DNA from 2 places in the Thauera sp. JM12B12 genome. Region 1 is predicted to be linked to the other one. Evidence: predicted binding sites of a transcription regulator. Region 1 holds the regulator's gene; the other holds the start of a gene.

The links. The regulator FNR, encoded in region 1, switches genes on or off when oxygen is low (the NO sensors DNR and NnrR bind a similar motif). The targets are predictions, from matches to a motif close to TTGANCTAGNTCAA.
Region 2: paaN (phenylacetic acid degradation protein PaaN) is a predicted target of FNR. The motif match lies at 8,256-8,269, and genes of this name have one in related genera.

Annotation. Positions count from the first base shown of each region.
Region 1 covers NZ_CP154859.1:3,162,879-3,177,850, reverse strand. The annotation lists gene AAG895_RS14365 (universal stress protein) at 1-30, opposite strand, end outside; gene AAG895_RS14360 (MBL fold metallo-hydrolase) at 156-1,565, shown strand; gene AAG895_RS14355 (Crp/Fnr family transcriptional regulator) at 1,594-2,277, opposite strand; gene AAG895_RS14350 (SirB2 family protein) at 2,372-2,752, shown strand; gene fnr (fumarate/nitrate reduction transcriptional regulator Fnr) at 2,767-3,507, opposite strand; gene hemN (oxygen-independent coproporphyrinogen III oxidase) at 3,647-5,038, shown strand; gene AAG895_RS14335 (sulfite exporter TauE/SafE family protein) at 5,099-5,809, shown strand; gene AAG895_RS14330 (cation transporter) at 5,854-6,063, shown strand; gene ppa (inorganic diphosphatase) at 6,147-6,674, shown strand; gene pyk (pyruvate kinase) at 6,761-8,179, opposite strand; gene AAG895_RS14315 (heme-binding protein) at 8,197-8,610, opposite strand; gene AAG895_RS14310 (DUF3830 family protein) at 8,653-9,075, opposite strand; gene AAG895_RS14305 (2-hydroxy-3-oxopropionate reductase) at 9,257-10,141, opposite strand; gene hyi (hydroxypyruvate isomerase) at 10,215-10,994, opposite strand; gene gcl (glyoxylate carboligase) at 11,067-12,842, opposite strand; gene AAG895_RS14290 (nucleoside deaminase) at 13,125-13,592, shown strand; gene AAG895_RS14285 (LysR family transcriptional regulator) at 13,673-14,578, shown strand; gene AAG895_RS14280 (LysR substrate-binding domain-containing protein) at 14,601-14,972, opposite strand, start outside.
Region 2 covers NZ_CP154859.1:3,970,443-3,985,414, forward strand. The annotation lists gene paaA (1,2-phenylacetyl-CoA epoxidase subunit PaaA) at 1-221, opposite strand, end outside; gene AAG895_RS18010 (enoyl-CoA hydratase/isomerase family protein) at 338-1,123, opposite strand; gene pcaF (3-oxoadipyl-CoA thiolase) at 1,140-2,345, opposite strand; gene paaK (phenylacetate--CoA ligase PaaK) at 2,356-3,681, opposite strand; gene paaI (hydroxyphenylacetyl-CoA thioesterase PaaI) at 3,719-4,186, opposite strand; gene paaH (3-hydroxyacyl-CoA dehydrogenase PaaH) at 4,179-5,738, opposite strand; gene paaG (2-(1,2-epoxy-1,2-dihydrophenyl)acetyl-CoA isomerase PaaG) at 5,735-6,529, opposite strand; gene paaN (phenylacetic acid degradation protein PaaN) at 6,540-8,207, opposite strand; gene paaX (phenylacetic acid degradation operon negative regulatory protein PaaX) at 8,683-9,633, shown strand; gene paaY (phenylacetic acid degradation protein PaaY) at 9,711-10,328, opposite strand; gene AAG895_RS18055 (IclR family transcriptional regulator) at 10,409-11,227, shown strand; gene AAG895_RS18060 (ABC transporter substrate-binding protein) at 11,395-12,543, shown strand; gene AAG895_RS18065 (branched-chain amino acid ABC transporter permease) at 12,668-13,705, shown strand; gene AAG895_RS18070 (branched-chain amino acid ABC transporter ATP-binding protein/permease) at 13,702-14,972, shown strand, end outside.

The DNA.
Region 1 (14,972 bases):
GTCGGTCGGAACCAGAATGTGCTTGAACATGACGGACGCTCCCTGTTGTGTGTCACGATTCGATTATAGCGATGTGAAGCGCCCGGCCATGATTGATCGTGATCAAACAGACGCCGATTCTCGGCGGGCGTGCGCAGTTTCCTCGGAGGCGTGCCATGAAGCTGACTTTTTTGGGTGCGGCGGGTGAGGTCACCGGCTCCTGTCTGCGAGTCGATCACGAGCGCGGCAGTTTCCTCGTGGACTGCGGGCTGTTCCAGGGCGGGCGGGAGGCCCACCGCAAGAATCGCGAAGCCCTGAGTTTCGAGCTACGCGACATCGCCTTCGTTCTCCTGACGCATGCGCACCTCGATCACACCGGGCTCGTGCCGAGGCTGGTGGCGCTCGGCTACAAGGGGCGGATCTTCGCCACCGCGGCGACCGTCGATCTGCTCGGCGTGATGCTGATGGATTCCGCGCACATCCAGGAGAAGGAAGCCGAGTGGGCGTTGCGTAGCCGGCGCGCGCGCAGGGCGGGCCGCGCCGGCGAGCTCGCGCCGCTGTATACGGTCGAGCAGGCACGCGCCAGCCTTGGACGGCTGCGCCACGCCGCCTTCGACGAGATGATTGCGCCTGGTGCCGGCGTACATTGCCGATTTCGCAACGCAGGCCACATCCTCGGCTCCTCGATCATCGAGATCGACGTCGAGGAGCGGGGGCATACCCGTCGCCTGGTCGTGTCCGGTGACCTTGGGCAGCCGATGCGCCCGGTCCTTCAGGATCCCGTGCCCATCCCCGAGGCCGATTATCTTTGCGTGGAATCGACCTACGGCAACCGAGCGCACCGCTCCTTCGCCGAGACCTGTGACGAGCTGGCCGAGGTGTTGCGGCGCACGCTCGAGGTGCAGGGGGGCAACGTGATCATCCCCGCGTTCGCAGTCGGGCGGACGCAGGAGCTGCTTTTCGTGCTCGCGGACCTGGTGCGGGCAGGGCGCATCGCTCGGCTCGACGTCGTGGTCGACTCGCCCATGGCGCTGGCAGTCACCGAACTCACGGTTCGCCATGACGACCTGTGGGACGACGAGACGCGCGAACTGTTTGCCTGGAGCCGGCAGCACGCCGACCGCTTCAATCTCCGCTTCGTCCAGGATGTCGAGGAGTCGATGGCGCTCAACAGCGTGCGCGGGGGACTGGTGATCATCTCGGCAAGCGGGATGTGCGATGCCGGGCGGATCAAGCACCACCTTCGCCACAACATCGGCCGGCGCGAGTGCGCGATCGTGATCGCGGGTTTCCAGGCGGCGGGCACGCTCGGTCGGCGCCTGGTGGACGGCGCCCGTCAGGTGACCCTGTTCGGCGAGCGCATTCCGGTGCGCGCGCGCATTCACACCATCGGCGGCTTGTCCGCGCATGCGGATCAGCCGGCGATCCTCAGCTGGCTGCGCGGTTTCCGCCGACCGCCCCGGCGTACCTTCGTGGTGCATGGCGAGCCGACCGCGGCCGCTGCCCTAGCCGGGTGCATCGAGCGCGATCTCGGCTGGCGCGGCGTCGAGGTCGCCGCGCCAGGCGTGTCTTCTGTCCTGTCCTGAGCGGCCGGGATGCGTTCCGGCCGGTCGGTCAAGCGTTGTAGCGCGACAACCGCGCGGGATCGCGCAAGGTGATGCGTTTGCCCGCCACGCTGATGAGGCCGGCCTCGCTGAGGTCGTGAAAGATCCGTGACAGGGTCTCGGGCGTCAGGTTGAGGCGCGAGGCGATCACCTGCTTGCTGGTGGGCAGGGCAATCTCGCACGGCGTGTCGCTGTCGGCCACCTGCAGCAGGTAGCCGATCACGCGCTGGGTGCTCGAGCGCAGGGAGTAGGTCTCGACGTCCTGGATCAGACCATGGAGGCGGATCGCCATGCCGGCGAGCAACTTATGGGCGAAGGTGGAGTCCTGATCGATGAGCTCGCTCACCACCGCCTGGCCGACGTGAACGAGGACGGTCTCGCTGAGTGCCTCGGCAAACACCGGGTAGGGATGGTTCATGAACATCACCGCCTCACCGAAGCTCTGCATCGGACCGACGATCTCGACGACCTTCTCCGTGCCCTGAGGCGAGGAGAACGCGAGCTTGACCTGTCCGGAGACGACGAAGTAAAAGCCGTGCGGCTGGTCTCCGCGCTGGAACAAGACCTCGCCGCGCGCGACGTGACGGTCGCGGGTGTAGCGGGTGACGCGCTGGATGTCGGCGTCCGAAAGCTCGCTGAAGAGCGGAATGCGCTTGAGCAGGGACGGAATGTCGAGCTGGGCGTGGGGGGGCATCGAATGGACTCTCCGTAAGGCGTCGCAATTTTAATCGAGCCGGCTCGCTGCCGGCTGCTCCCGGCTCTCGGGCCGGCTATCGAGAGGAGAACGAATGTATTACGCGATCAAGCACCTTCACGTCACCTGCGTCGCCCTCAGTGCGGCAGGCTTCCTGCTGCGCGGCTTGTGGATGATGACCGGCAGCCCGCTGCTGCAGCACCGCCTGACCCGGGTGCTGCCGCACGTCATCGACAGCCTGCTGCTGCTGTCTGCGATCACGCTCGCCGTGATGATCCAGCAGTACCCGTTTGCGGCCGGCTGGGTCACCGCAAAGGTTCTCGGTCTGCTTGCCTACATCCTGCTCGGTACCCTCGCCCTCAAGCGCGGGCGCACCATGGGCATGCGCATCACCGCCTTCACCGCGGCGCTGCTCGTCTATGCGTGGATCGTCTCGGTGGCCTTCACCAAGCAGGTCGCCGGCTTCCTGGCCTGAGGCGGCCACCGATCTCAGCGCACGCCCTGCTGGTGCTGGATCAGCCTCTTCAGTCCGGCAGGGTCGAGCAGCAGCACGTGCTTCTGCTGAACCGAGATGAGCCCGTCTTCCTGGAAGCGCGAGAACGCGCGCGACACGGTCTCGAGCTTGAGCCCGAGATAGGAGCCGATCTCCTCGCGCGTCATGCGCAGGTTGAACTCCTGCGACGAGAAGCCGCGCGCGTTGAAGCGCTGCGACATGTTGAGCAGGAAGGCGGCCAGGCGCTCCTCGGCGCGCATCGAGCCGAGCAGCATCATCACGCCGTGGTCGCGCACGATCTCGCGGCTCATGACCTTGTGGAACTGGAGCTGCAGTCCGTCGATCTCGTGCGAGAGCTGCTCGAGCTTGTCGTATGCGATCACGCACACCTCGCTGTCTTCGAGGGCGACGGCATTGCAGCTGTGGGCCTCGGTGCTGATGCCGTCGAGGCCGAGGATCTCGCCGGTCATCTGGAAGCCGGTGACCTGCTCCCGGCCGTCCTCCAGCAGCACGTCGGTCTTGAACGAGCCCGCACGGATCGCGTAGATCGCCTCGAAGGGGTCGCCTGCCCGGTAGAGGTTCTGCTGGCGCTTGACCTTGCGCCGCGCGCCCACGAGCTCGTCGAGACGGCTCAACTCGCTGTCGGACATGCCGAAGGGCAGGCAAAGCTCGACCAGGTTGCACTGCGAACAGGCAGTCTTCAACCCGTTCACGGTAATTGGCACGGTTGCCCTCATCTGCACGATAATCCTGCTTCCCCGACGAAAGACGCCGACATGGGCGCGAGCGGACTTTCAAGTCATGCCCGTTGACCCACGTCAACCAAAAAAATACGGTGTTCTGCCATTGTTCGGCACACACTGCCGCAGCAAGATCATGAAAAGCCAGAACGAACTCATCTTCGATCCGCAACTCATCCGTAGATTCGACATCAACGGACCGCGGTACACTTCCTATCCGACGGCGGATCGCTTCGTCGAGGCCTTCAATGCCGAGGCGCTGAAGTCCTGGCTCGCCAAACGAGCCGTGGGCGGCGTAAGCAAACCGCTCTCATTATACTTCCACATCCCGTTCTGCAACACGATCTGCTACTACTGCGCCTGCAACAAGATCATCACCAAGGATCATGGGCGCTCCGCCAAGTACCTGAAATATCTGGCGAAAGAGATTGCGATGCAAGCGGCTTGCCTGGAGGGAAGCCGCCAGGTCACGCAGTTGCATCTCGGCGGCGGGACGCCGACCTTCCTGTCGCACGACGAGATGCGCGAGCTGATGGCCTCGGTGCGCGAGCACTTCACGCTGGTCCCCAACGGCGAGTATTCGATCGAGGTCGATCCGCGCAAGGTCGATTTCGACACCGTCAAGCTGCTCGCCGATCTCGGCTTCAACCGCATGAGCGTGGGCGTGCAGGACTTTGCCGAGGACGTGCAGGCGGCGGTCAATCGCATCCAGAGCTACGACGAGACCAAGCTCGTCATCGATGCGGCGCGCGCGACCGGCTTCAAGTCGGTGAGCATGGACCTGATCTACGGCCTGCCCAAGCAGAACGTGATCAGCTTCAACCGCACGCTGGAGCAGGTGCTCGCGATCTCGCCCGATCGCATCTCGCTCTACAGCTACGCGCACCTGCCCGGCCTCTTCAAGCCCCAGCGCCGCATCAACAGCGGCGACATGCCCACCGCCGACACCAAGCTGCAGCTGCTGCAGCTCGGCATCCGCCGCCTCACCGAGGCCGGCTACGTCTACATCGGCATGGACCATTTCGCCAAGCCCGACGACGAGCTCACCGTCGCCCAGCGCCAGGGTCGGCTGCATCGCAACTTCCAGGGCTACTCCACCCAGGCCGAGTGCGACCTGCTCGCCTTCGGCGTGTCGGCGATCGGCAAGATCGGGCCGGTGTATGCGCAGAACGTGAAGACCCTGGACGAGTACTACGATGCGCTCGACCGCGACGAGCTGCCGGTGCTGCGCGGCATCGAGCTCACCGCCGACGACCTGTTGCGGCGCGCGATCATCCAGGCGCTGATGTGCCACTTCGAGCTGTCGATGCAGTCGATCGAGATCGCCCACCTGATCAACTTCCGCGAATACTTTGCGGAAGAGCTTGCCGACCTCGCGGAGATGGAGAAGGCGGGGCTGGTGAAGATCGAAGGCGACTGGATCAGCGTGCAGCCCGGCGGCCGCCTGCTCGTGCGCGGCATCGCGATGGTGTTCGACCGCTATCTGCGCGCCGACCGCGAGCGCCAGCGCTACTCGCGCGTGATCTGAAGACCGCGGCTCACGAGCGTAGAATGAGGCCTCGCATCTTCAGCGGGGCCTCGTTTTTCAATGCCTGAAACCGGTTATCTCGCCGTCTTCCTCATCGGCCTGCTGGGCGGGACGCATTGCGTGTCGATGTGCGGCGGCATCGTCGGTGCGCTCACCATGCAGGTGCAGACACCCGGCGGCAAGCCGCAGTGGCCGCTGCACCTCGCCTACAACCTCGGCCGCATCGGCACCTATACCGCGCTCGGCGCGGGGGTGGGCTTCCTCGGCTCGGTCGGGCTGCTCTACGACGGCATGCTGCCGGTGCAGATGACGCTCTATGTGCTTGCCAACCTGATGCTGGTCGCGCTCGGGCTCTACCTGACCGGCTTCACGCGTCTGCTGGCGCCGATCGAGCGCGTCGGTCACGTGCTTTGGCGCCGCATCCAGCCCGCGACGCGCCATTTCCTCCCCGCGCGCTCGGTCAGGCAGGCCCTGCCGCTCGGCATGCTGTGGGGCTTCATTCCCTGCGGGCTGACCTATTCGATCCTCGCTACCGCGCTCGTCACCGGTTCGGGCGCGCGCGGCGCCGGCCTGATGCTCGCCTTCGGCCTGGGCACTCTGCCCAATCTGCTGCTGGCCGGCATGCTGTTCAAGCGTTTCCGCGACTTCACCCGCAACCGCAAGGTGCGGATCGCATCGGGGCTGCTCGTGCTCGGCTTCGGGCTGTTCGGGCTCTACCACGCGCCCACGCTCGGCGGCGATCTGTGGAACGGGGTGGTGTGCGTGACCTGAGGCCCCGGCGGACCGGGGTTCGAATCATCGACGAGGAGTGGTGCATGAGCGAAGTGACGATCAAGGTCGAGGGGATGAGCTGCGGCGGCTGCGTCAGGAACGTGACCGGGGTGCTGAAGGCGCTGCCCGGTGTCGAGGACGCGCAGGTGTCGCTGGAGCAGGGCAGTGCGACCGTGCGTTTCGATCCGGCACGGATTTCGGTCGAGGCCTTGCGCGCGGCCGTGGAGGACGCCGGGTTCGACGCGCCGGCCTGACGGCGCCTGCGGGCGGGGGTGCAGTGCAAGACATTGTGGTTTCCCCCTATAATCCGCGCACAATTTTTCCACGGGAGGGATGTATGGGTTTCGATCTGGTCAGCGCCGGCAAGGACGTGCCGAACGACATCAACGTCATCATCGAGATCTCCGCTCAGGGCGATCCGATCAAGTTCGAGGTGGACAAGGACAGCGGCGCAGTCTTCGTCGATCGCTTCATGGGCACCTCGATGCGTTACCCGCTCAACTACGGCTACGTGCCGCACACGATCGCCGGCGACGGCGACCCGGTCGACGTGCTGGTGGTGACGCCCTTCCCGCTGCAGCCGGGCGTGGTCATCCGCTGCCGTCCGGTCGGCGTGCTGAAGATGGAAGACGATGGTGGCGTCGATGCCAAGGTCGTCGCCGTGCCGGTCTCCAAGCTGACCCCGCTCTACGACAAGGTGCAGACCACCGACGATCTGCCCGAACTGCTGATGAAGCAGACGGTGCACTTCTTCGAGCACTACAAGGATCTCGAGCCGGGCAAGTGGGTCAAGGTGCTCGGCTGGGGCACGGTCGAGGACGCCAAGCAGGAGATCGTCAACGGCCTCGCCGCCGGGAAGAAGTAACACGGGCGAGCGCATCGCCTGAACGCAAAAGGCCCGCTATCCGCGGGCCTTTTTTTTCGACGACATGGCTGAAGGGGGCAGCGTCGTCAGCCCGGGATGCGGGCCACGTGCAGCAGGTTGGTGCTGCCGCTCTTGCCGAAGGGCAGGCCACCGATCACGACCAGGACGTCGCCGGGACCGGCGAAGCCATGGCTGACCGCGGATCTGCCCGCGTGATCCACCATCTCGACGACATCGTGCACCTCCTCGAAGGGCACCGGATGCACGCCCCACGCCAGTGCCAGCCGGCGCGCGGTCGTGGCCTGCGGGGTCAGGGCCAGGATCGGCGCCTGCGGGCGCTCGCGGCTTGCGCGCAAGGCGCTGAACCCCGAGCTGGTGTAGGCCACCGTGGCCGCGGGCTCGAGCAGACCGGCGACGCGGCGCAGCGCGCAGCAGATGGCATCGGGTGTGTTGGCCGCGGCGGGGGTGTGGCTGGCTTCGAGACCGGCACGCCAGGCCGGGTCGCGCTCGACCTCGCAGATGATGCTGTGCATGATCGACACCGCCTCGATCGGGTACTGGCCCGAGGCCGATTCGGCCGAAAGCATCACCGCATCGGCGCCGTCGTAGATCGCGGTGGCGACGTCGGAGGCCTCGGCGCGGGTGGGCACCGGGGCGGTGATCATCGACTCCAGCATCTGCGTGGCCACCACCACCGGCTTGCCGGCGGCGCGCGCGGCGCGCACGATCCGGCGCTGCAGCACGGGCACCTGCTGCGGCGGCAGCTCCACGCCGAGGTCGCCGCGCGCCACCATGATGCCGTCGGCAAGCGCGACGATCGGCTCGAGCTCGTCGATGGCGGCGGGCTTTTCGAGCTTGGCCATGATCCAGGCGCGGTCACCGATCAGCTCGCGGGCCTCGCGCAGGTCGTCGGGACGTTGCACGAAGGACAGCGCGACCCAGTCCACACCGAGTGACAGCCCGAAGTCGAGGTCGGCGCGGTCCTTCGCGGTCAGGGGCGAGATCGGCAGCACCACGCCGGGCACGTTCACCCCCTTGCGGTCCGACAGCGGGCCGCCCACCAGCACCGTGGTGTCGGCAAAGTCGCTGCCGAAGGCGTCCACCCGCAGGCGCAGCTTGCCGTCGTCGAGCAGCAGCTCGGTGCCGGTCTCGAGCGCGGCGAAGATCTCGGGATGGGGCAGGTTGGCGCGGCTGGCGTCGCCGGCCTCAGGGTCGAGATCGAGGCGGAAGCGCGCACCGGGGGCGAGCGTCACCTTGCCTTCGGCGAAGCGGCCCACGCGCAGCTTGGGGCCCTGGAGGTCCATCAGCACGCCGATCGGTCGGCCGATCTCGACCTCGATCTCGCGGATCAGGCGGTAGCGCTCGGCGTGGTCCTCGTGGCTGCCATGGCTGAAGTTGAGGCGGAAGACATCTGCGCCGGCTTCGGCCAGCGCACGAATCTGTTCTCGGGTCGAGCTCGCCGGCCCCAGGGTGGCGAGAATGCGGGCGCTGCGTTCGCGTTTCATGTGCGGGTCTCCTCGGGTCAGGCGTTCGCGAAAGCAAGCAGCGCGGTCACGCCGGCGCGCGCCACCTGGGCGTCCTCGCCGGCCTTGACGCCGGATACGCCCACCGCGCCGATCACGCAGCCGTCGACGACGATCGGCTCGCCGCCCTCGAGCGGCACCACCGGCATCGCCAGCGCGGCGATGCGGCCGTTGTTGACCATGTCCTCGAAGGCCTTGCTCGGCTTGCCGCTGAGCACGCAGGTGCGCGCCTTCTCGGGGGCGACGGCGGCGCTCATCAGCGGCGCGCCGTCCATGCGCTGCAGCCACAGCGCGTGGCCGCCGGCGTCGCAGATCGCGATGCTGACCGCCCAGCCATTGGCGCGCGCCTCGGCTTCCGCCGCTTCGGCGGCGCGCCGTACATCGGCGAGCGTGAGTGCTTGAGTGGGTTTCATGTGCTGTCTCTCCAACGTTCTCTCAAGGCAGGACTTCGCCGCTCAGCGTTCGCCGAGGTCGGTGAAGCGGATCCATTGCGCGCCCTTCCACAGTACCGTGCGGCCCATCTCGTAGAGCTGATCGGCGCCTTCCACGACGGTCAGGAAGTGGTTGCCGGCGAGCTGGCCCATCTTGCTGGCGAAGCAGCTGCTCCCGTAGGCGAACAGGATTTCGGTCTCGGAGAAGCCGCCCGGATAGAGCAGGATGTCGCCGCGCGAGGGATGGCTGGTGTGGTTCTCGAAGCCGAGCCCGGTGTCGAACTCGCCGAGCGGCACCCACACCGCCTCGCCGCTCCAGCGCGAATGGATCACCTGGTTCGAGAACGGGAGCAGCTCGAGAAAGGCTGCACAGGTCTTGGGCGCGGCGGCCTGCTCCATGCGGGCGACAAAGCGGAACGAACCGACTTCGATGGCGAGATGACGCATCGTGAACTCCTTCGTGGGTGGGCGGCACGTCGGGGAGAACGTGCCGCCCGGGGGGTGCGCCGGTCGTTGCCGGCGCTTTCTGCTCTGGGGGTGGGGTGGCCGGCGCGCGGCCCCGGGGACGCGACGCGCCGGCCTGGACGAACGGCTCGGAACTCGATCGGGCTGGTCGCTCAGCGACCGCTCATTGCCCGATCTCGAAGTTGGCCATCTTCTCGAGCGCACGCACCATCGCCGAGTGGTCCCACTTCGAGCCGCCGTGCGCGCTGCAGGCGTTGAACAGTTCCTGCGCGGTGGCGGTGTTGGGCAGCGACACGCCGAGCTGGCGTGCGGTGGTGAGCGCGAGGTTGAGGTCCTTCTGGTGCAGCTCGATGCGGAAACCCGGGTCGAAGGTGCGCTTGACCATGCGCTCGCCGTGCACCTCGAGGATGCGCGAGTTGGCGAAGCCGCCCATCAGCGCCTGGCGCACCTTGGCCGGGTCGGCGCCGGCCTTGGCGGCGAGCAGCAGGGCCTCGCCGACGGCCTCGATGTTGAGGGCGACGATGATCTGGTTGGCGACCTTGGTGATCTGGCCGTCGCCGTTGCCGCCCACGAGCGTGATGTTCTTGCCCATCAGCTCGAAGAGCGGCTTCACCTTGTCGAAGGCGGCCTCGCTGCCGCCGACCATGATGGTCAGGCTGGCGGCCTTGGCGCCGACCTCGCCACCAGACACCGGCGCATCGAGGTACTCGCAGCCGAGCGCGTTGATGCGCTTGGCGAATTCCTTGGTGGCGACCGGCGAGATCGAGCTCATGTCCACCACGATCTTGCCCTTCGACAGGCCGGCGGCGACGCCTTCGGGGTTGAACAGCGCGTCCTCGACGTGCGGCGTGTCCGGCACCATGGTGATGATGATGTCCGCCTTGCGCGCGACCTCGGCGCCGTTGGCGCAGGGCTGGGCGCCAGCCTCGAGCAAGGTGGCCGGGGTGTCACCATGGGTGTAGGTGAACACGCTGTGTCCGCCCTTCAGCAGATGGCCCGCCATGGGGGCGCCCATGATGCCGAGGCCGATGAATCCGATGTTTGCCATGTTGCTGTCTCCTGATGTCTTCGAAATCGATGAAAGAAGATCAATGGGGTCTGACCCCATTGATCCGAAGCGCTCAGCCGGCGAGCGCCTTGATCCAGCCCAGGCCCTCGCGGGTGCCGGCGGCGGGCTTGTATTCGCAGCCGATCCAGCCGTCGTAGCCGAGCTGGTCGATGAAGCGGAACAGCCAGGCGTAGTTGATCTCGCCGGTGCCGGGCTCGTTGCGCCCCGGGTTGTCGGCGATCTGCATGTGCGCGATCTTCGGCAGGTGCTTGGCGATGGTGTTGGCGAGCTCGCCCTCCATGCGCTGCATGTGATAGATGTCGTGCTGCAGGTACAGGTTGCTTGATCCGACTTCCTCGATCAGCGCGATCGCCTGCGCCGTGCGGTTGAGGTAGAAGCCCGGGATGTCCCAGGTGTTGATCGGCTCGACGAGCAGGCGGATGCCTGCTTCCTTGAGCTTGGCGGCGGCGAAGCGCAGGTTGGCGACGAAGGTCGCGTGCACCGTGTCCGCATCGACATTGGCCGGAGCGATGCCGGCGAGGCAGTTCACCTGCTTGCAGCCGAGTGCGGTGGCGTATTCGATCGCACGCCCGACGCCGTCCTGGAACTCGCCGACGCGGTCCGGATGGCAGGCGATGCCGCGTTCGCCACCTTCCCAGTTGCCCGCCGGCAGGTTGTGCAGCACCTGCACCAGGCCGTGCTTGACCAGGCGCTCGGCGAGCGCGTCCTTGTCGAAGGCGTAGGGGAAGAGGTACTCCACGCCCTTGAAGCCGGCCTCCGCCGCCGCCTGAAAGCGGTCGAGGAAGGGGACTTCGTTGAACAGCATGGTGAGGTTGGCGTTGAACTTCGGCATGTCGGTTTCTCCGGTTTTCTGTTGCGGGCGAGGGCGGCCTGCGGGAGCGGACGTGCCGCCCCCGGGCTGCGCTCAGTCGAGCATCGAGATCGCGGTCGGGGCGTCGGCGCCCTTCTCGGCGAGTTCCTCGAACTCGTTGATGGCGTTGATCTCGGTGCCCATCGAGATGTTGGTCACGCGCTCGAGGATGATCTCGACCACCACCGGCACGCGGAACTCTTCCATCCACTGCTTCGCCTGGGCGAAGGCGGGCTGGATCTCCTCCGGCTTGCGCACGCGGATCGCCTTGCAGCCCAGGCCCTCGACCACGCTGATGTGATCGACGCCGTAGCCCTCGGTTTCCGGCGCGTTGATGTTCTCGAACGCGAGCTGCACACAATAGTCCATGTCGAAGCCGCGCTGTGACTGGCGGATCAGGCCGAGGTAGGCGTTGTTCACCAGCACGTGGATGTAGGGCAGCTTGAACTGCGCCCCCACCGCGAGCTCCTCGATCATGAACTGGAAGTCGTAGTCGCCCGAGATCGCCACCACCTTGCGCTGCGGGTCGGCGGCGCACACGCCGAGCGCGGCGGGCACCGTCCAGCCCAGGGGGCCGGCCTGGCCGCAGTTGATCCAGTGGCGCGCCTTGTACACATGCAGGAACTGCGCGGCGGCGATCTGCGACAGGCCGATCGTGCTGACGTAGCAGGTGTCCTTGCCGAAGGCGCGGTTCATCTCCTCATACACACGCTGCGGCTTCATCGGCGTGTCGTCGAAGTGCGTCTTGCGCTGCATCGTGCGCTTGCGCTGCTGGCACTCGGCGACCCAGGCGCTGCGGTCGGGGAGCTGACCGGCGGTCTTCATCTCGCGCGCCACCTCGAGCAGGCGGTCGAGCGCCGCACCGGCGTCGGAGACGATGCCGTAGTCGGGGCCGAACACGCGGCCGATCTGGGTCGGCTCGATGTCCACATGCACGAACTTGCGGCCTTCGGTGTACACCTCGACCGAGCCGGTGTGGCGGTTGGCCCAGCGGTTGCCGATGCCGAACACGAAGTCCGACGCCAGCATGGTGGCGTTGCCATAGCGGTGCGAGGTCTGCAGGCCCACCATGCCGGCCATCAGCGGGTGGTCGTCGGGGATCGTGCCCCAGCCCATCAGGGTCGGGATCACCGGCACGCCGGTGAGCTCGGCGAATTCCTGCAGACGGGCCTCGGCGTTGGCGTTGATCACGCCGCCGCCGGAGACGATCAGCGGACGCTCGGCGGCGTTCAGCATCGCCATCGCCTTCTCGGCCTGGGCGCGGGTGGCGGCGGGCTTGTACGCCGGCAGCGGCTCGTAGGTGTCGATGTCGAACTCGATCTCGGCCATCTGCACGTCGAAGGGCAGGTCGATCAGCACCGGGCCGGGACGGCCGGAGCGCATGATGTGGAAGGCCTGCTGGAACACGCGCGGCACCAGCGCCGGCTCGCGCACGGTCACCGCCCACTTGGTGACGGGCTTGGCGATCGACTCGATGTCGACGGCCTGGAAGTCTTCCTTGTACAGGCGGGCGCGCGGCGCCTGGCCGGTGATGCACAGGATGGGGATCGAGTCGGCGGAGGCCGAGTACAGGCCGGTGATCATGTCGGTGCCGGCCGGGCCCGAGGTACCGATGCACACGCCGATGTTGCCCGGGTTGGCGCGGGTGTAGCCCTCGGCCATGTGCGAGGCGCCCTCGACGTGGCGGCCGAGGACGTGGTGGAATCCGCCATTCTTCTTCATCGCCGAATACAGCGGGTTGATCGCGGCGCCGGGCACGCCGAACACCGTGCTCACACCTTCCTTGCGCATCACCGCCGCGGCGGCATCCACTGCTCTCATACGGGCCATCTTTGTCTCCAGTGCCAGGTTTGGTTGGGGGATGGCGCAAGATTAGGCGCGCAGCCGGCATACAAGAATCCCAGCATTCGTCGCTTCTATCGGTACTTCAGGTATCGAACGGGATGGTTTTGCCGCAGCTGGGCGTGATCGCGATCTGCCGGGCTGATATGCAATATCAGCGATGCGAATGGCCCGCGCCGGATCAGAGCCTAGAATCGGCGGGGCGGGCGAGCCGCCGCGGCACGCAGTCGGGGCGGCCGGCGCCCGTGTTTCGATACGGGGAGCTTGAGAATGAGCAAGATCGATCAGGACGACATTCGATATCTGCGCAGGGCGATCGAGCTGTCGCGCCAGGCGCGTGCAAAGGGCAACGGCGCCTACGGTGCGGTCCTCGTCCACGCAGATGGGCGGGTGCTGGCCGAGGCGGAGAACGATCAGGTCACCGGCCGCGACAGCACCGGCCATGCCGAGACGAACCTGGTGCGGGTCGCCAGCGAGCGATTCGATGCCGCCACGTTGGCCGGCGCCACCCTCTATGCGAGCGCCGAACCCTGCGCGATGTGCGCCGGGGCCGTGTTCTGGAGCGGCGTCCGGCGGCTCGTGTATGCACTCGGCAGCGAGCGCAACTACGCCTTGCTGCCGCCCTCGAACGATGAGTTGCGGCTGGGGTGCCGCGAGGTGCTCGCGCACGGCAAGCGCAAGGTGGAGGTCGACGGGCCGGCGCTCGAGGACGAGGCCGCGAGCGTCTTTACCGCCTAGGGGCCGGCGCGCCCGCGCGTGCCGCTCGATCGCGCGCGCCGGTGCCAGCGGCTAACATCGGGCCTACGCCGGAGGACGCGATGGACCGCTACACCGAAATCCGCAGTTTCACCCTCGTCGCCGAGAAGGGCAGCTTTGCCGCGGCCGCGCTGGTCGAAGGGGTGACGCCGGTCGTCATGGGACGCCGGCTGGACGCGCTCGAGCGTCGGCTGGGGGTCAAGCTGATGCACCGCTCGACGCGCGGCCTCACCCTCACCGAGCTGGGCGAGCAGTTCCTCGACCAGAGCCGCAGCCTGCTGCGCGAATTCGACGAGATCGAGCGTGCGGTCAGCGCCGGGCGCGACCTGGTGCGCGGCCACCTCGTCGTCTCCGCGCCGGCCGCCTTCGGCCGCCGCCACGTTGCCCCGCACGCGACTGCGTTCAGGGCCCAGCATCCCGAGCTGCGCATGTCGTTCAACTTCACCGACAGCGTGGTCGATCTGGTGCGCGAGGGCTACGACATGGCGATCCGCATCGGCGAGGTCACCGACCCCAACTACGTCGCCGTGCGCCTGTTCCCCAACCGCCGCGTGGTGTGCGGCACGCCCGACTATTTCGAGCGCCACGGCATCCCGCGCCAGCCCGAGGACCTGGTCCGCCACAACTGCCTCGCCTTCAACCTCGCCGGCGGCCAGCAGCGCGGCTGGTCCTTCCTGCGCGAGGGCAAGCTGTTCGCGGTGCGCGTCGAGGGCGACCTCGCCTGCAACGACGGCGAACTGCTCTATGGCTGGGTGAAGCAGGGCTTGGGCGTGGGCTGGCGCTCGACCTGGGAGATCCAAGCCGAGCTCAAGCGCGGCGAGCTGGTCACCGTGCTCGACGAGTTCGCGGTACCGAGCTACGACATCCAGGCGGTGTATCCGCAGCAGCGCCACCTGCCGGCCAAGGTGCGCCGCTTCATCGACCACCTGAAGGCGATCTACCAGCGCGAGGGCTACTGGGAGGGCTGAGGCTGGGCGTGCGGGGGGCGGTTCAGGGCTGTGTCGCGGCCGGTCGCCGGGCTTCGAGTTCGCGGCGGAACAGGTTGGCGAGCTTCTTCGCCGCGCTGCCGAGCGGCACCCCGCGCTGGGTCAGCAGGCCAAGCGGCATGGTGGGCGGCAGCGGCTGAAGCGGCAGCGGGCGCAGGCCGACGCCGACCTGCGGATCGGTGATCAGCACCTTTGGCCCGTAGCCGATCAGCTCGTTGCGGCGGGCGAGCTCGAGGATCAGGAAGGGCGACGAGCAGTGCAGGATGCGGCTCGGCGCCGGCAGGCCATGCTGTTCGAGCCAGCCGACCAGGTTCATGCTCTGGCTCCCGGCGCTCAGGTTCAGCACCCATTCGGCGCCGGCGACCGCCGCCCAGTC
Region 2 (14,972 bases), 810 kb from region 1:
CAGTTGCCTTCGGGCAGCATGCCGACGATCTCGCTGTGGGCGTGCTGGCTGATCTGGCGCACCAGGGTCTTGCGGTACGCCTCCGGCATCCAGTCCTGTGGCTCGATGCGGCCGTCGGCGTCGATGCGGGCCTCGAACGCGGCTTCCTGCTCGCTCTGCGTCGCGACGACGGCGAGCTTCTTGCCGGACTCGTCCGGAATGTCCATTGCCTGCGTGTACATGTGTTTCCTCCTAGCAAACACCGCTCCGGGGGATACCGGAACGGAACGCGGGGCGCGCACGGCTGTGACCCCGCCCTCTCCTCAAAGGTCCGCCGCGCGCGGGGCGCGACGGGTGTTCATGCCATCCATGCCGGCGGGCGCTTCTCGAAGAAGGCCGCGAAGCCCTCGCGCGCCTCGGCGGTCGCGCGTTGGCGGGCGATGCGGATGGCGGTTTCCTCGCTGACCGCGTCGTCGATCGGGCGCCCGGCAAGGGCCGCGATCAGCTGCTTGGCGGCGAGCTGGGCCTGCGGGCCGCAGGCGAGCAGCGCCTGCACCAGGCGATCGACGGCGGCGTCGAGCTCGGCCACCGGCACGACCTCGTTGACCAGCCCGATCGCCCTCGCCTCGGTGGCGCCGAAGCGCTCGGCGCTCTGGAAGTAGCGCAGCGCATGGCGCGGGCCGATGGCGCGCAGCACGTAGGGGCTGATCACCGCCGGAATGATCCCGAACTTGACCTCGGAGGTCGCGAAGCTGGCGTCGTCCGCCGCGATCGCCATGTCGCAGGCCGCGGTGAGCCCGGTCCCGCCGCCGAGCGCGGCACCCTGCACGCGGGCGATGGTCGGCTTCGACAGCCCGGACAGGGCGCGCAGCATGGCGGCGAACTTGCGCGAGTCGGCGAGGTTCTCGGCCTCGGTGCTGTCCGAGGCGCGGCGCATCCAGTTGAGGTCGGCGCCGGCCGAGAAGTGCTTGCCGCGACCGGCCAGCACCACCACGCGCACGCTGGCGTCGGCGTCGAGCGCGGCGCAGGCGGCGGCCAGTTCGGCGATGAGCTGCTCGTTGAAGGCGTTGAACACCTCCGGGCGGTCCATCCAGATCGTCGCAACCGCGCCGCGGCGTTCGATGGCGAGGGTTTCGTAGGTCATGGCCCTGTCCCGTGCCTCAGACGCGCTCGATGATCATCGCGATGCCCTGGCCGACGCCGATGCACATCGTGCACAGGGCGTAGCGGCCGTTGCGACGCTGCAGCTCGTAGGCGGCGGTGGTGACCAGGCGCGCGCCGCTCATGCCGAGCGGGTGGCCCATGGCGATCGCACCGCCGTTCGGGTTCACGCGCGCCTCGTCGTCGGCCAGGCCGAGATCGCGGACCACGGCGAGCGCCTGCGCGGCGAAGGCTTCGTTGAGCTCGATGACGTCCATCTGCTCGAGGGTCAGGCCGGCCTTGGCCAGCACCTTGCGCACCGCGGGCGCCGGGCCGAAGCCCATGATCCGCGGCGGCACGCCGGCGGTGGCCATGGCGACGACGCGGGCGCGCGGCGTCAGGCCGTGCTTTGCGGCAGCGGCCTCGGAGGCCAGCACCAGCGCGCAGGCGCCGTCATTGACGCCCGAGGCGTTGCCGGCGGTGACGCTGAGCTCGGGGCCATTGACGCCCTTGAGCTTGGCCAGCATCTCGAGCGTGGTCTCGGGGCGCGGATGCTCGTCGGTGTCGAACACGATCGGCTCGCCCTTCTTGCGCGGGATCTCCACCGGCACCAGCTCGTCCTTGAAGCGCCCGGCGGTGTTCGCCGCGGCCCAGCGCTGCTGCGAGCGCAGCGCGAAGGCGTCCTGGTCGGCGCGCGAGATGTTGAACTCGGCGGCGACGTTGTCCGCGGTCTGCGGCATCGAGTGCGTCTCGTAGAGCTTCTTCATCAGCGGGTTGATGAAGCGCCAGCCGATGGTGGTGTCGTAGATCGCGGCCTGGCGCGAGAAGGCGGACTCGGCCTTGCCCATCACGAAGGGCGCGCGCGACATGCTCTCGACGCCGCCGGCGATCATCAGCTCGGTCTCGCCCGACTTGATCGAGCGCGCGGCCAGGCCGACCGCATCCATGCCGGAGCCGCACAGGCGGTTCACCGTGGTGCCGGGCACCTCGATCGGCAGCCCGGCGAGCAGGCCGGACATGCGCGCGACGTTACGGTTGTCTTCGCCGGCCTGGTTGGCGCAGCCGTAGATGATGTCTTCGACCGCGGCCCAGTCGACCTGGGGGTTGCGCGCCATCAGGGCCTTGAGCGGCACGGCGCCGAGGTCGTCGGCGCGCACCGCCGCCAGGGTGCCGCCGTAGCGGCCGATCGGGGTGCGGATGGCGTCGCAGATGAAGGCTTGAGTCATCGCCGGCTCCTCAGAGTTGCTTCGGGCGCTGGTCGATGACGCGGCGGGCCTTGCCGGTCAGCGTGCGCGGGATCGCTTCGAACTCCATCACGTTCACCTTGGTGGAGATGCCGATGATGGTCTTGATGTGGTGCTGCAGCTCGCGGGCGATATTCTCGGTCTCGGTGCGGCTGAGCTTGCCGGAGAGCTCGCGCTGGACCTCGACACGGATCTCGACGTTGTCGAGGTGGCCGTCGCGGGTGAGCACGATCTGGTAGTTACCCGACAGGCGCTTGTCGCGCATGATCTGCTCCTCGATCTGGGTCGGGAACACGTTCACGCCACGCACGATCAGCATGTCGTCCGAGCGCCCGGTGATCTTGCCGATGCGGCGGAACGAACGCGCGGTCGGCGGCAGCAGGCGGGTGAGGTCGCGGGTGCGGTAGCGGATGACCGGGAAAGCTTCCTTGGTCAGCGAGGTGAACACGAGCTCGCCTTCCTCGCCGTCGGGCAGCACCTCGCCGGTGTCGGGGTCGATGATCTCGGGGTAGAAGTGGTCTTCCCAGATCACCGGGCCGTCCTTGGTCTCGATGCACTCGCTGGCCACGCCCGGGCCCATGACTTCGGTGAGGCCGTAGATGTCGATGGCGTCGATGCCGAGCTTGCGCTCGATCTCGGCGCGCATGCCTTCACCCCAGGGCTCGGCGCCGAAGATGCCGACCTTGAGCGAGATCTCCTCGGGCTTGATGCCCAGGCGCTCGAACTCCTCGGCGATCACCAGCGAGTAGGACGGCGTGACCATGATCGCGTCGGGGCGGAAGTCCATGATCTGCTGCACCTGCTTCTCGGTCTGGCCACCGGACATCGGCACCGCGGTGCAGCCGGCGCGCTCGATGCCGTAGTGGGCGCCGAGGCCGCCGGTGAACATGCCGTAGCCGTAGGCGTTGTGCACCATGTCGCCGGCGCGCACGCCGGCGGCGCGCAGCGAGCGGGCGACGACGTTGGCCCAGTTGTCGAGGTCGTTCCTGGTGTAGCCGACCACCACCGACTTGCCGGTGGTGCCGCTCGAGGCGTGCAGGCGCAGTACCTGGCTGCGCGGCACGGCGAACAGGCCGAAGGGGTAGTTGTCGCGCAGGTCCGTCTTCGTCATGAAGGGGAACTTGGCGAGGTCCTGCAGCGACTTCAGGTCATCAGGATGAACACCCTTCTCCTCGCAGCGCTTGCGGTAGGGCGCGACGTTGTCGTAGGTGTGGCGCACCGACCACTGCAGGCGCTGCAGCTGCAGCGCCGAGATCTCGTCGCGGCTGGCGGTCTCGATCGGCTCGAGGTCACCGGGCTGGGGGGTCTTCACGGTCATGGTGTGATCGTCTCCTCTCTGTTTTCGGTTTGGCCGCTCAGGCCTGTTCTGCGTCGAGTCCGGCGATCACCTCGCCGGCAATGCGGTAGCTCTTGCCGCGGAAGAGCGCGACGGGCTTGCCGGCGCTGTCGCGCACGGTGATGTCATAGACGCCGGTGCGGCCCGACAGCGAGCGCTCGACTGCCTCGGCGGTGAGCGTGTCGCCCTCCTTGCCGGGGGCGACGAAGTCGATGTTGCAGCCCGAGGCCACGGTGTTGCGGTTGTAGGCGTTGCAGGCGTAGGCGAAGGCGGTGTCGGCAAGGCTGAAGATCAGCCCGCCGTGGCAGATGTGGTGGCCATTCACCATGTCGCCGCGCACCTTCATGCTGAGCGTGGCGGTGCCGGGGCCGACGGCCTCGATGCGGATGCCGAGCGCCTGGGCGGCGCGGTCGCGCGACCACATCGCCGCGGCGACGGCTTCTGCCAGCGCCTGCGGGTCGGTGGGGAGGGTCCGGGTGTCAGTCATGGATCTTCTTTCCGGCAAAGACGCGCTGCTGGATCAGCGGCGAGACGCGGTAGCGGTCCTCGCCGTAGAAGCGCGCGAGGTTGGCGAGCACGGTGCAGATCGTCGGCAGGCCGACCTTGTCGGCCCACTCCAGCGGGCCGCGCGGATAGTTCACGCCGAGCTTCATCGCCGCGTCGGCGGCGGCGGCATCGCATACGCCCTGGTTGACCGCGTCGGCGGCCTCGTTGGCGAGCATCGCCACCGTGCGCATCACCGCCAGGCCCGGCGTGTCGCCGAGGCGGCAGACCTCGAAGCCGGCGGCCTGCAGCAGGCCGATCGCGGCGCCCACGGCGGGGGCGAAGGCGTTGATCGCGGCACCGACCGCGATGCGGGTCGCGGTGGCGTAATCGAGCGCGAGATCGATCAGCACCACGTTCTCGATGCCCATCTCGGCGGCACGCTGGGTGGCGGTGCGGCCGTCGGTGACGAAGAGCACCGCGCCCCCCACCTCGGCGATGCGGCCGTCGCCGGCCTCGCCCCAGGAGTGCGGGATGTTTCGCTCGAAGAGGCGGTCGGCGAGCGCGTGCACGGCTGCCGAATGGCCGTGCAGCACGACCGCGTCGGGCGCCTGCTGCGCCACCGCGACCTGCGGCGCGGGGCGCTCGGCGCCTTCGCGGTAGTCGTAGAAGCCGCGGCCGTTCTTGCGCCCGAGGAAACCGGCATCCACCAGCTCCTGCTGGATCAGCGAGGGGGTGAAGCGCGGATCGTTGTAGAAGGCGTTCCACACCGAGCGCGTGACGGCGAAGTTCACGTCATGGCCGATCATGTCCATGAGCTCGAACGGCCCCATGCGGAAGCCGCCGGCGTCGCGCATGATCGCGTCGAGTGTGGCGCAGTCGCCACCGCCTTCGTTGAGGACGCGCAGCGCCTCGGCGTAGTACGGGCGGGCGACGCGGTTCACGATGAAGCCCGGCGTCGAGCGCGCATGCACCGGCGTCTTGCCCCAGGCCGCAGCGGTGGCGAACAGGGTGTCGGCCACGGCGCGCTCGGTGGCGAGACCGGAGACGATCTCGACCAGCTTCATCAGCGGCGCCGGGTTGAAGAAGTGCAGGCCGGCCAGGCGCTCGGGGCGCTGCAGCGCGGCGCCGATCGAAGTGACCGAGATCGACGAGGTGTTGGTGCCGAAGATGCAGTCGGCACCGACGATGTCCTCGAGCTCGCGGTACAGCTTCTGCTTCGCTTCGAGGTTCTCGACGATGGCTTCGACCACCAGCGCGGCCTCGGCGAGGTCGCCGAGCTGCTCGACGGCGACCAGGCGCGCGCCGGCGGACTGGGCGGCCTCGGCACTCATCTTGCCCTTGTCGGCGAGCTTGGCGAACTGGGCGCGGATGCCGTCGATCGCCTTGGCGGCGGCGCCGGGGCGGTTGTCGAGCAGCTTGACCACATGGCCGGCGGCAGCCGCCACCTGGGCGATGCCGGCACCCATGGCGCCGGTGCCGACCACGGCGACGACCGCCGAGAGGGCCAAGGGCTGCGCTGCGGCCTTGGAGGCTTGGATGTCGGTCACACTCATTCCCCGGTGAACTTCGGTGCGCGCTTTTCCATGAAGGCGGCGACGCCCTCGGCGTAATCCGGGCTCCAGCCCAGCTCGCGCATGAAGCCGCCCTCGAAGGAGAGCTGCTGCTCGAGCGTGTGGCCCGGTGCGGCGTGCATCGCCTGGCGGGTGCGCACCAGCGCCTTGGTCGGCATCGCGGCGAGCTGCACGGCCATCGCGTCGACCTTGGCAGCGAACTCGGCATCGTCGTAGGCGGCCCAGATCAGGCCCCAGTCGGCGGCCTTCTCGGCGGGCAGCTTGTCGGCGAGCAGCGCCAGGCCCATGGCGCGCGCCATGCCGACGCGCTGGGGCAGGAACCAGGTGCCGCCGGTGTCGGGCACCAGGCCGATCTTGCTGAAGGCCTGCAGGAAGGAGGCGGACTTCGCTGCCACCACCAGGTCGCAGGCCAGCGCCACGCTGGCGCCGGCGCCCGCGGCGATGCCATTGACCGCGGCGATGGTGGGCACGCGCAGGTTCTGCAGGCGCAGCACCAGCGGCTTGTAGTTCTTTTCGACGACGTTGCCGATGTCGGGCATCTTGCCGCCCACCGCAGCCATGTCGGGGTCTGCGAGATCCTGGCCGGCGCAGAAGGCGCGCCCGGCGCCGGTGAGCACCAGCACGCGCGCGCTGTTGTCGGCCTGGACGCGGTCGAGTGCGTCACGCAGCTCGGCGTGCATCTCGCCGGTGAAGCTGTTGAGCTTGTCGGGGCGGTTCAGCGTCAGACGGGCGACGCCCGCCTCCAGGGAAAACAGGATGTTCTTGTATTCCACGAGCGGCTCCTCAGACGTGGTAACGACGCTGAACGACACGGAAGCGGTTGGCGACGAAGGCCGAATCCGAATACGAGGCGTTGGCGGACGGGTTGCCGCCGGTGCCGTGGTAGTCGGAGAAGGCCGCCGACTGGTTCACGAAGATGCCGCCCGTGAGGTTGATCGACAGCGCGACCTTGCCGCGCCAGGTGGCCTCGGTCATGGCGTCGATGACGTCCTGCCTGGTGGAATACAGGCCGACGGTGAGGGCGCCATGCGTGCTGACCACGCGCTCGGACAGGGCGATGCCGGCAGCGGTGTCTGCGACCTTGACGATGAAGCTGATCGGGCCGAAGCGCTCTTCCATGTAGGCCTTCTCGTCGGCCGCGTCGCAGGCCAGCAGCACCGGGGTGCGTACCTTGGCACCCGGGAACTCGGGGTTGTCGAGCGCCTGCGAGGCGAGCACGACCTTGCCCAAGGCGCCGCTGTTGGCGATGTCGATGCGCTCGGCGGTGTCGGCGGACTGGATCGCGCCGAGCACGGCGAAGGCGACTTCCGGCTTGGACAGGAAGCGCTCGACGGACTTCGCCAGGTCTGCACACACCTCGTCGTAGCTCTTGTGGCCGTCCTCGGTGTCGATGCCGCCCGCCGGGACGAAGATCGCCTGCGAGGTGGTGCACATCTGGCCCGAGTAGAGCGAAAGCGTGAAGGCGAGATTGCCGAGCATCGCCTTGTAGGCATTGGTGGAGTCGATGACGATGTTGTTCACGCCTGCGAGCTCGGCGTACACCTGGGCCTGGCGGCAGTTGTCGATCAGCCACTGGCCGAAGACGTTGCTGCCGGTGAAGTCGACCGACTTGACCGCCGGATGGGTGGCGAGCGCCTGGGTGACGCTGCGCTGGGTCGCCACGCACAGGCTCACCAGGTTGGGGTCGATGCCGTTCTCGGCGAGCACGGCGCGGATGGTGCGCACGGTGATCGCCGCCGGGAGGATGGCGTTGCTGTGCGGCTTGACGATGACGGCATTGCCGGTCGACAGCGCAGCGAACAGGCCCGGGTAGGTGTTCCAGGTCGGGAAGGTGCCGCAGCCGATCACCAGGCCGATGCCGCGGCCGACGATCTCGAAGTGCTTCTTCATGACCAGCGGCGGGTTCTTGCCCTGCGGCTTCTCCCAGGTGGCTTCGGAAGGCACGAAGCTCTGCTCGCGCCAGGCGTAGGTGACGGCCTCGAGGCCGCGGTCCTGGGCGTGCGGGCCGCCGGCCTGGAAGGCCATCATCCAGCCCTGGCCGGTGGTCATCATCACCGCGTGGGCGATCTCGAAGCTCTGCTTGTTGAGGCGGTCGAGGATCTCCAGGCAGATGCCGGCGCGGCCGTCGGCGCCCACCGCCTGCCAGCCCTTCATGGCCTCGAGGCCGGCGGCGATCAGCGCGTCCGGATCGCACACCGGATAGCTGACGTCGAGCGCCACGCCGTAGGGCGAGCTCTCACCCCCATGCCAGCCGGTCTGCCCCGGCTGATCCAGCTCGAATCGCTTGCCCAGGTGCGCCTCGAATGCGCGCTTGCCCTCGTCCGGTGCCGCTTCGCCATACAGCTTGGGGCTCGGCATCTCGGGGAACGGGGACCAGTAGCCGCGCGTGGCGATGGCGCTGAGCGCGCCCTCCAGGGTGGCACGATGCTTCTCGAGCAGGGGATGGGTCATTGGTCTCTCCGGGTAGGTGATCTTGTGCTTCAAACGATACAAATGGATTTAGTCCATGTCAATCATCTGTATCTCTTTCAGGCCATCGAAAGATTCGATGTTCTGCATTTCGTAACAGGTTTTCAAAAACGGAACTTGTTTTTTATCTGTAACTTACGTTTATTTTCTCTAGCTGTTTTGGATTTTCATCCAGGACTATGAAAATTCCTCAAAGCCGCCATCGCCCTCGTTGCGATACCGTTTTGATACTCTTGTATTGCTTTTGTGTATCATATCAAGAACCTCAGAACGCAGCACGCCGACCGCGGCACGCCTTGATCGCGACAACGCCGCCGTGCGCGCCCACCCGGACACCCACACGATGCCGACGAACTCGCCCGCCACCGCCTCCCGCCGGAGCCCTTTGCGCCAGGCAGCGGAGTCGATAGACTTCGCGCCCGCAACAACGGCAACCGCCCGCCTGGCCCATCGATCCGTGACGAACTCCATTCAGGACCGCCTCGAAGCATTCCGCAAGCAGGACCGCGTGCAGGCGGGGTCGCTGATCGTTTCCGCCTTCGGTGACGCCGTCGTGCCGCGCGGCGGTCGCGTCTGGCTGGGCAGCCTGATCCGGCTGCTCGAGCCCCTGGGGCTCAACGAGCGTCTGGTGCGGACCTCTGTATTCCGCCTCGTGCGCGACGAGTGGCTGGCCAGCGAACCCTGCGGCCGGCGCACGGACTATCTGCTCACTGCTTCCGGGCTGCAGCGCATCGAGGACGCCTCGCGCCGCATTTACGCCTCGAGCGCACAGGGCTGGGACCGGCGCTGGCGCCTGGTGTTGACGGTTGGCGAGCTCGTCGCGAAGGATCGCGAGCGCCTGCGCCGCGCCTTGTTCTGGCAGGGCTTCGGCACCCTGAACGGCGACTGCTTCATTCATCCGAGTGCCGACCTGATCGCGTCCTTCGATGCCCTCGTCGGCGAGGGGCTCGGCGCGCTCGTACCCAAGCTCAAGCCGCTGCTGGCGGCCGATGCCGCGCTCGGCGCGGCGGCAAGTGATGCCGAACTCGTTCGCGCAGCGTGGAATCTGGAACGCCTGGCCGCCACCTATCGCGATTTCGTCGCCTGCTACCAGCCGGTTCTCGCGCAGCTGCGCGACGGCGCGGGCGACTGCGACGACGAGAGCGCCTTCCTCGTGCGCATCCTGCTGATCCACGACTATCGCCGCCTGCTGCTGCGCGACCCCGGCCTGCCCGACGTGCTGCTGTCCGCCGACTGGCCCGGACAGCGCGCCCGCCTGCTCTGTCGCGAACTCTACCGGCGCCTGCTGACGCCGTCCGAGCGCCACCTCGAGGCGCACTTCCAGCTCGCCGACGGGCGCACGCCCGAAGCCTCGGCGCAACTGCTCGAACGCTTCCAGGACGCCGACCCGCTGCGCGACACGGCCTGATCGCGGCGCCACGACGCCGCGGCCCCTGCTGCGGATGGCGGTCGGCCCGCGAACAGCCTGCACGGCCGCGCCCTGCCTCAGCCTTCCTTGCGCCGCAGTTCCACCAGCGGCACCACCTCGGGCATGTGGATGCGCGTGCGTCCGGGCTCGACCGCCACCAGGGGCGTGGTTTCCTGCATCGTCGCCAGGCTGCGGCGCGAGAGGTCCTGGTAGGTCGCAGTGCCGGCACTCTTCCAGCGGATCTCCTCGTCCGACAGCGGACGGATCACCTTCGCCGGCATGCCCGCGACCAGCACGCGCGGCGGAATCTCCACGCCCGCCTTGACGAAGGCAGAGGCGGCGACGATCGATGCCTCGCCGATCACCGCGTTATCCATGATCACCGCATTCATCCCGACCAGCGCGTTGCGACCGATCCGGCAGCCATGCAGCACCGCACCGTGGCCGATGTGGCCATCCTCCTCGACCACCGTATCGGTACCGGGGAAGCCATGCATCACGCAGGTGTCCTGGATGTTGGACCCGCGCTCGAGGATGAGCCGCCCGAAGTCGCCGCGCAGGCTCGCGCACGGGCCGACATAGCAGCCGGGGCCGACGATCACGTCTCCGATGAGCACCGCCGAGGGGTGCACGTACGCGCTCGGATCCACCACCGGCACGATGCCGTCGATCGCATAGACTTTCAGCTGGGTCATTGCTTTTCTCCTCAGTTCGGACTTATGTTACATATAAAGAAAATAATTCTTCAATAAGTAATTTTATGATCACCGCCCTCATGAACGACGAACTCGACGGCAAGCACGGCGTGCAATCCCTCGAAGTGGGCATGAGCATCCTGCGCGCAATGGTCAGCGGCAAGCGCTCGATGATGCTCAAGGACATCGCCCAGGCCGCGGACATGCCCCCGTCCAAGGCCCATCGCTACCTGGTGAGCCTGATCCGCTCGGGCCTCGTCGAGCAGGACCGGCTCACCTCCCGCTACGACCTCGGCCCCTTCGCGCTCAACCTCGGTCTCGTCGCCCTCGACCGCGTGGACCGCATCCGCCTCGGTCTCGCCGCGATCAGCGAGCTGCGCGATCTCACCAACGAGACGGTGGCCCTCGCAGTGTGGAGCGATCGCGGCCCGGTCGTCGTGCGCTGGGAGCGTCCGCGGCGGCCGATCACCGTCAACGTGCTCACCGGCACCCACCTGAGCCTGCTCGGCTCGGCCGCCGGCCGCGTGTTCGCGGCATGGATGCCTGCGTCGCAGACCGAGGAGCTGCTGCGCCAGGAGCTCGCTTCAGGCCGGGTGCCGCCCGGCGTCGCCACGCTCGAGGACGCCCGCCGCCTGCTCGCCGAGGTTCGCGCGCAAGGCCTCGCCGTCATCTCGAGCGGCTATTTCGCCCGCGGCGTCGAGGCCGCAGCCGGCCCGGTGTTCAACTTCAAGAACGAAATCAACATGAGCATCGCGGTCGTCGGCGTCGAGGGCACGCTCGACCTGACCCCCGATGGCTCGACCCTCGCCGCGCTGCGACACGCCTGCGCCGAACTTTCGGTACGCCTGGGCTCGACCAGCACCGACGCCGGTCGCGCGGGCGGTCCGGCCGTGACCTGAGGCGCGCGGCCTAACCGATACATTTTTTTTGCTTGACTGGCTCTTTTGTATCATTTCTAATTCCCAGAACCAGTTCCCTATTTCAGAATTACCGCCACCCGAGCGGGCGCCAACGACACGCCGGAACAGGCGCACCGGCAAACGGCACCACCACTGGAGGAGACACCATGAAACTGCGCAACACCCTGCTGGCCGCCCTCGGCCTCGCTTTCGCCGCCACCGCCGCCCAAGCCGAGATCAAGGTCGGCGTCGTGCTGTCGGCCACCGGTCCCGCAGCCTCGCTCGGCATCCCCGAGAAGAACACGATCTCGCTGCTGCCCACCACGATCGGCGGCGAAAAGGTCAGCTACATCGTCCTCGACGACGCCTCCGACACCACCACCGCGGTCAAGAACGCCCGCAAGCTGGTCGCCGAGGACAAGGTGGACGTCATCATCGGCTCCACCACCAGCCCGGCCTCGCTCGCCATGGTCGACGTCGCCGCCGAGACCCAGACGCCGATGATCTCGATGGCCGCCTCCGCCCGCATCGTCGCGCCGATGGACGACAAGAAGCGCTGGATCTTCAAGACGCCGCAGAACGACCAGCAGATGGCCTCCGCGATCATCGAGCACATGGGCGCCAGCAACATCAAGAAGGTGTCCTTCATCGGCTTCGCCAATGCCTATGGCGAGGGCTGGTACGAGCAGTTCAAGAAGCTGGCCGAAGCCGCCGGCATCGAGGTCGTCGCCAACGAGCGCTTCAACCCCGCCGACACCTCGGTGACCGGCCAGGCGCTCAAGCTGATGTCGGCCAAGCCCGATGCGGTGTTCATCGCCGGCTCCGGCACCCCGGCCGCATTGCCGCAGAAGACCCTGCGCGAGCGGGGCTACAAGGGCCCGATCTACCAGACGCACGGCGTCGCCAACAACGACTTCCTGCGCATCTGCGGCAAGGACTGCGAAGGCACGCTGCTGCCGGTCGGCCCGGTGCAGATGGCACGTAGCCTCCCGGACAGCCACCCGGTGAAAGCCACCGCGCTCGCCTACGTCGAGAAGTACGAGGCCGCCTACGGCGCCGGCTCGGTGTCGAGCTTCGGCGGCTACGCATGGGATGCCGGCGTGCTGCTCGAGGCCGCCGTCCCCAACGCCCTCAAGACCGCCAAGCCGGGCAGCACCGAGTTCCGTGCCGCGCTGCGCGACGCGCTCGAGGGCGTCAAGGAAGTCGCCGGCGCGACCGGCATCTACACGATGAGCGCCGAAGACCACCTCGGCCTGGATGAGCGCTCGCGCGTGATGATCGAGATCCGCGACGGTCAGTGGTCGCTGCTGAAGTAAGCACCTGAGCGGGCGCAGGGCGCGCGAGCGCCCCGCGCCCGCTTTGCTTCGCCGGCGCACGGCCGGCGCAAGGAATCAAGAGCAGCCGGCGGTCGATGGCGGCCGGCACGCACGAGGCATATCCATGGATTTGACAATTGCACTGATCCTGGGCCAGGACGGCATCACCAACGGTGCGATCTACGCGCTGCTGGCGCTGGCGCTGGTGCTGGTGTTCGCGGTCACGCGGGTGATCTTCATCCAGCAGGGCGAGTTCGTGGCCTACGGGGCGCTGACGCTGGCGATGATGCAGTCGGGCACGGTACCGGCCACGGTGTGGCTGCTGGTGGTGATGGGGGTGCTGGTGAGCGCGCTCGACGGCGCCAAGGCCCTCAAGGCCGGGCAGCTGCAGCGTGCCGCGGGCGTGGCGGGCTGGAACCTGGCCTACCCGCTGGCGCTCGCCGGGCTGCTCTGGGCGCTGCCGGCCAACGAGCTGCCGCTGGCGCTGCAGGTGATCCTGACGCTGGCGATCGTGGTGCCGATGGGGCCGATGATGTATCGCCTGATGTACCAGCCGATCGCCTCCGCCCCGGTGCTGATCCTGTTGATCGTCTCGGTGGCGGTGCATATCGCCATGGTCGGCCTCGGGCTGCTCTTCTTCGGGGCCGAAGGCCAGAGGACGCCGTCCTTCAGCGACGCCAGCCTCGAGCTCGGTCCGCTGATGGTCTCCGGGCAGACGATCTGGGTGCTGGTGGTGTCGGTGCTGCTGATCGTGGCGCTCTACCAGTTCTTCGAGCGCACGCTCTACGGCAAGGCGCTGCGCGCGACCGCGATCAACCGCGTCGGCGCGCAGCTGATGGGGATCTCGCCCGCGCTCGCCGGCAAGCTCACGTTCTTCCTGGCCGCCTTCATCGGCGCGCTCTCGGGCGTGCTGATCGCCCCGATCACCACGATCTACTACGACACCGGCTTTCTGATCGGCCTGAAGGGCTTCGTCGCCGCGATCATCGGCGGCCTGGCGAGCTACCCGCTGGCCGCGGCCGGCGCGCTCGTGGTCGGGCTGCTCGAGGCCTTCGCCTCGTTCTGGGCCAGCGCCTACAAGGAAGTCATCGTGTTCACCCTGATCATTCCCGTGCTGCTGTGGCGCTCGCTGCGTAGCCACCACGTGGAGGAAGAAGAATGAGAACCGACCGTCTGGTGCTCGGCGCCTTCCTCGCGCTGCTGCTGGCGGTGCCGGCGATCCTGTCGCCGTACTACGTCACCCTGTTGAACTACATCGGCCTGTATGCGATGGTCGCCCTGGGCCTGGTGCTGCTGACCGGCGTGGGGGGCCTCACCAGCTTCGGCCAGGCCGCCTTCGTGGGCCTGGGGGCGTACACCACCGCCGCGCTCACCACCGCCACCGATCTGCCGGCGTGGATCGCCTGGGTGGGGGCCTCGCCCTGGCTCACGCTGGTGGCGGGGCTGATCCTCACCGCGGTGGTCGCGGTGCTGATCGGCTCGCTCACACTCAAGCTCTCGGGCCACTTCCTGCCGCTGGGCACGATCGCCTGGGGCATCAGCCTGTATTTCCTCTTCGGCACCATGGCGAGCCTGGGCGGGCACACCGGCATCACCGGCATCCCGGCGATCAGCCTCTTCGGCTGGACGCTGGACGACGGCGGCGAGATCTACTACCTGATCTGGGCCTTCCTGCTCGTGGCCATGCTCACCACCCACAACCTGCTCGACTCGCGCGAGGGTCGTGCGATCCGCGCCTTGAAGGGCGGCCGGGTGATGGCCGAGGCGATGGGCGTCGATACCGGCCGCGCGCGCATGATCATCTTCGTGATCGCGGCGCTGCTCGCCTGTGCCTCGGGCTGGCTGTACGCGCACATGCAGCGCTTCGTGAACCCGACCCCGTTCGGCGTGCATATCGGCATCGAGTACCTCTTCATGGCGGTGGTCGGCGGGGCCGGCTACGTGTGGGGGGCGATCGTCGGCGCCGGCGTCATCACCGTGCTCAAGCAGTGGCTGCAGGACTGGCTGCCCACCTTGCTGGGGGCGAGCGGCAACTTCGAGATGATCGTGTTCGGCTTCCTGATGGTGCTGGTGCTGCACCGGGCGCGCGAGGGCCTGTGGCCGATCCTCAAGAAACTGGTGCCGATGCGCGCCATCCACAAGACGATCGATGCGAACGCCGAGACCCTGCCGCGGCGCACGCTGCCCAAGGCGGGCGAGCTGATCCTCGAGGCGAAGAACGTCACCCGCAAGTTCGGCGGTCTGGTCGCCAACAACGACATGAGCCTGGAGGTGCGCGCGGGCGAGATCCTCGCGCTCATCGGCCCCAACGGCGCGGGCAAGAGCACGATGTTCAACCAGATCTCGGGCGTGGACACCCCGACCTCGGGCGAGGTGCTGTTCCTGGGCAAGCCGGTGGCGGGCCACGACTCGCGCGAGATCGCCCGCAT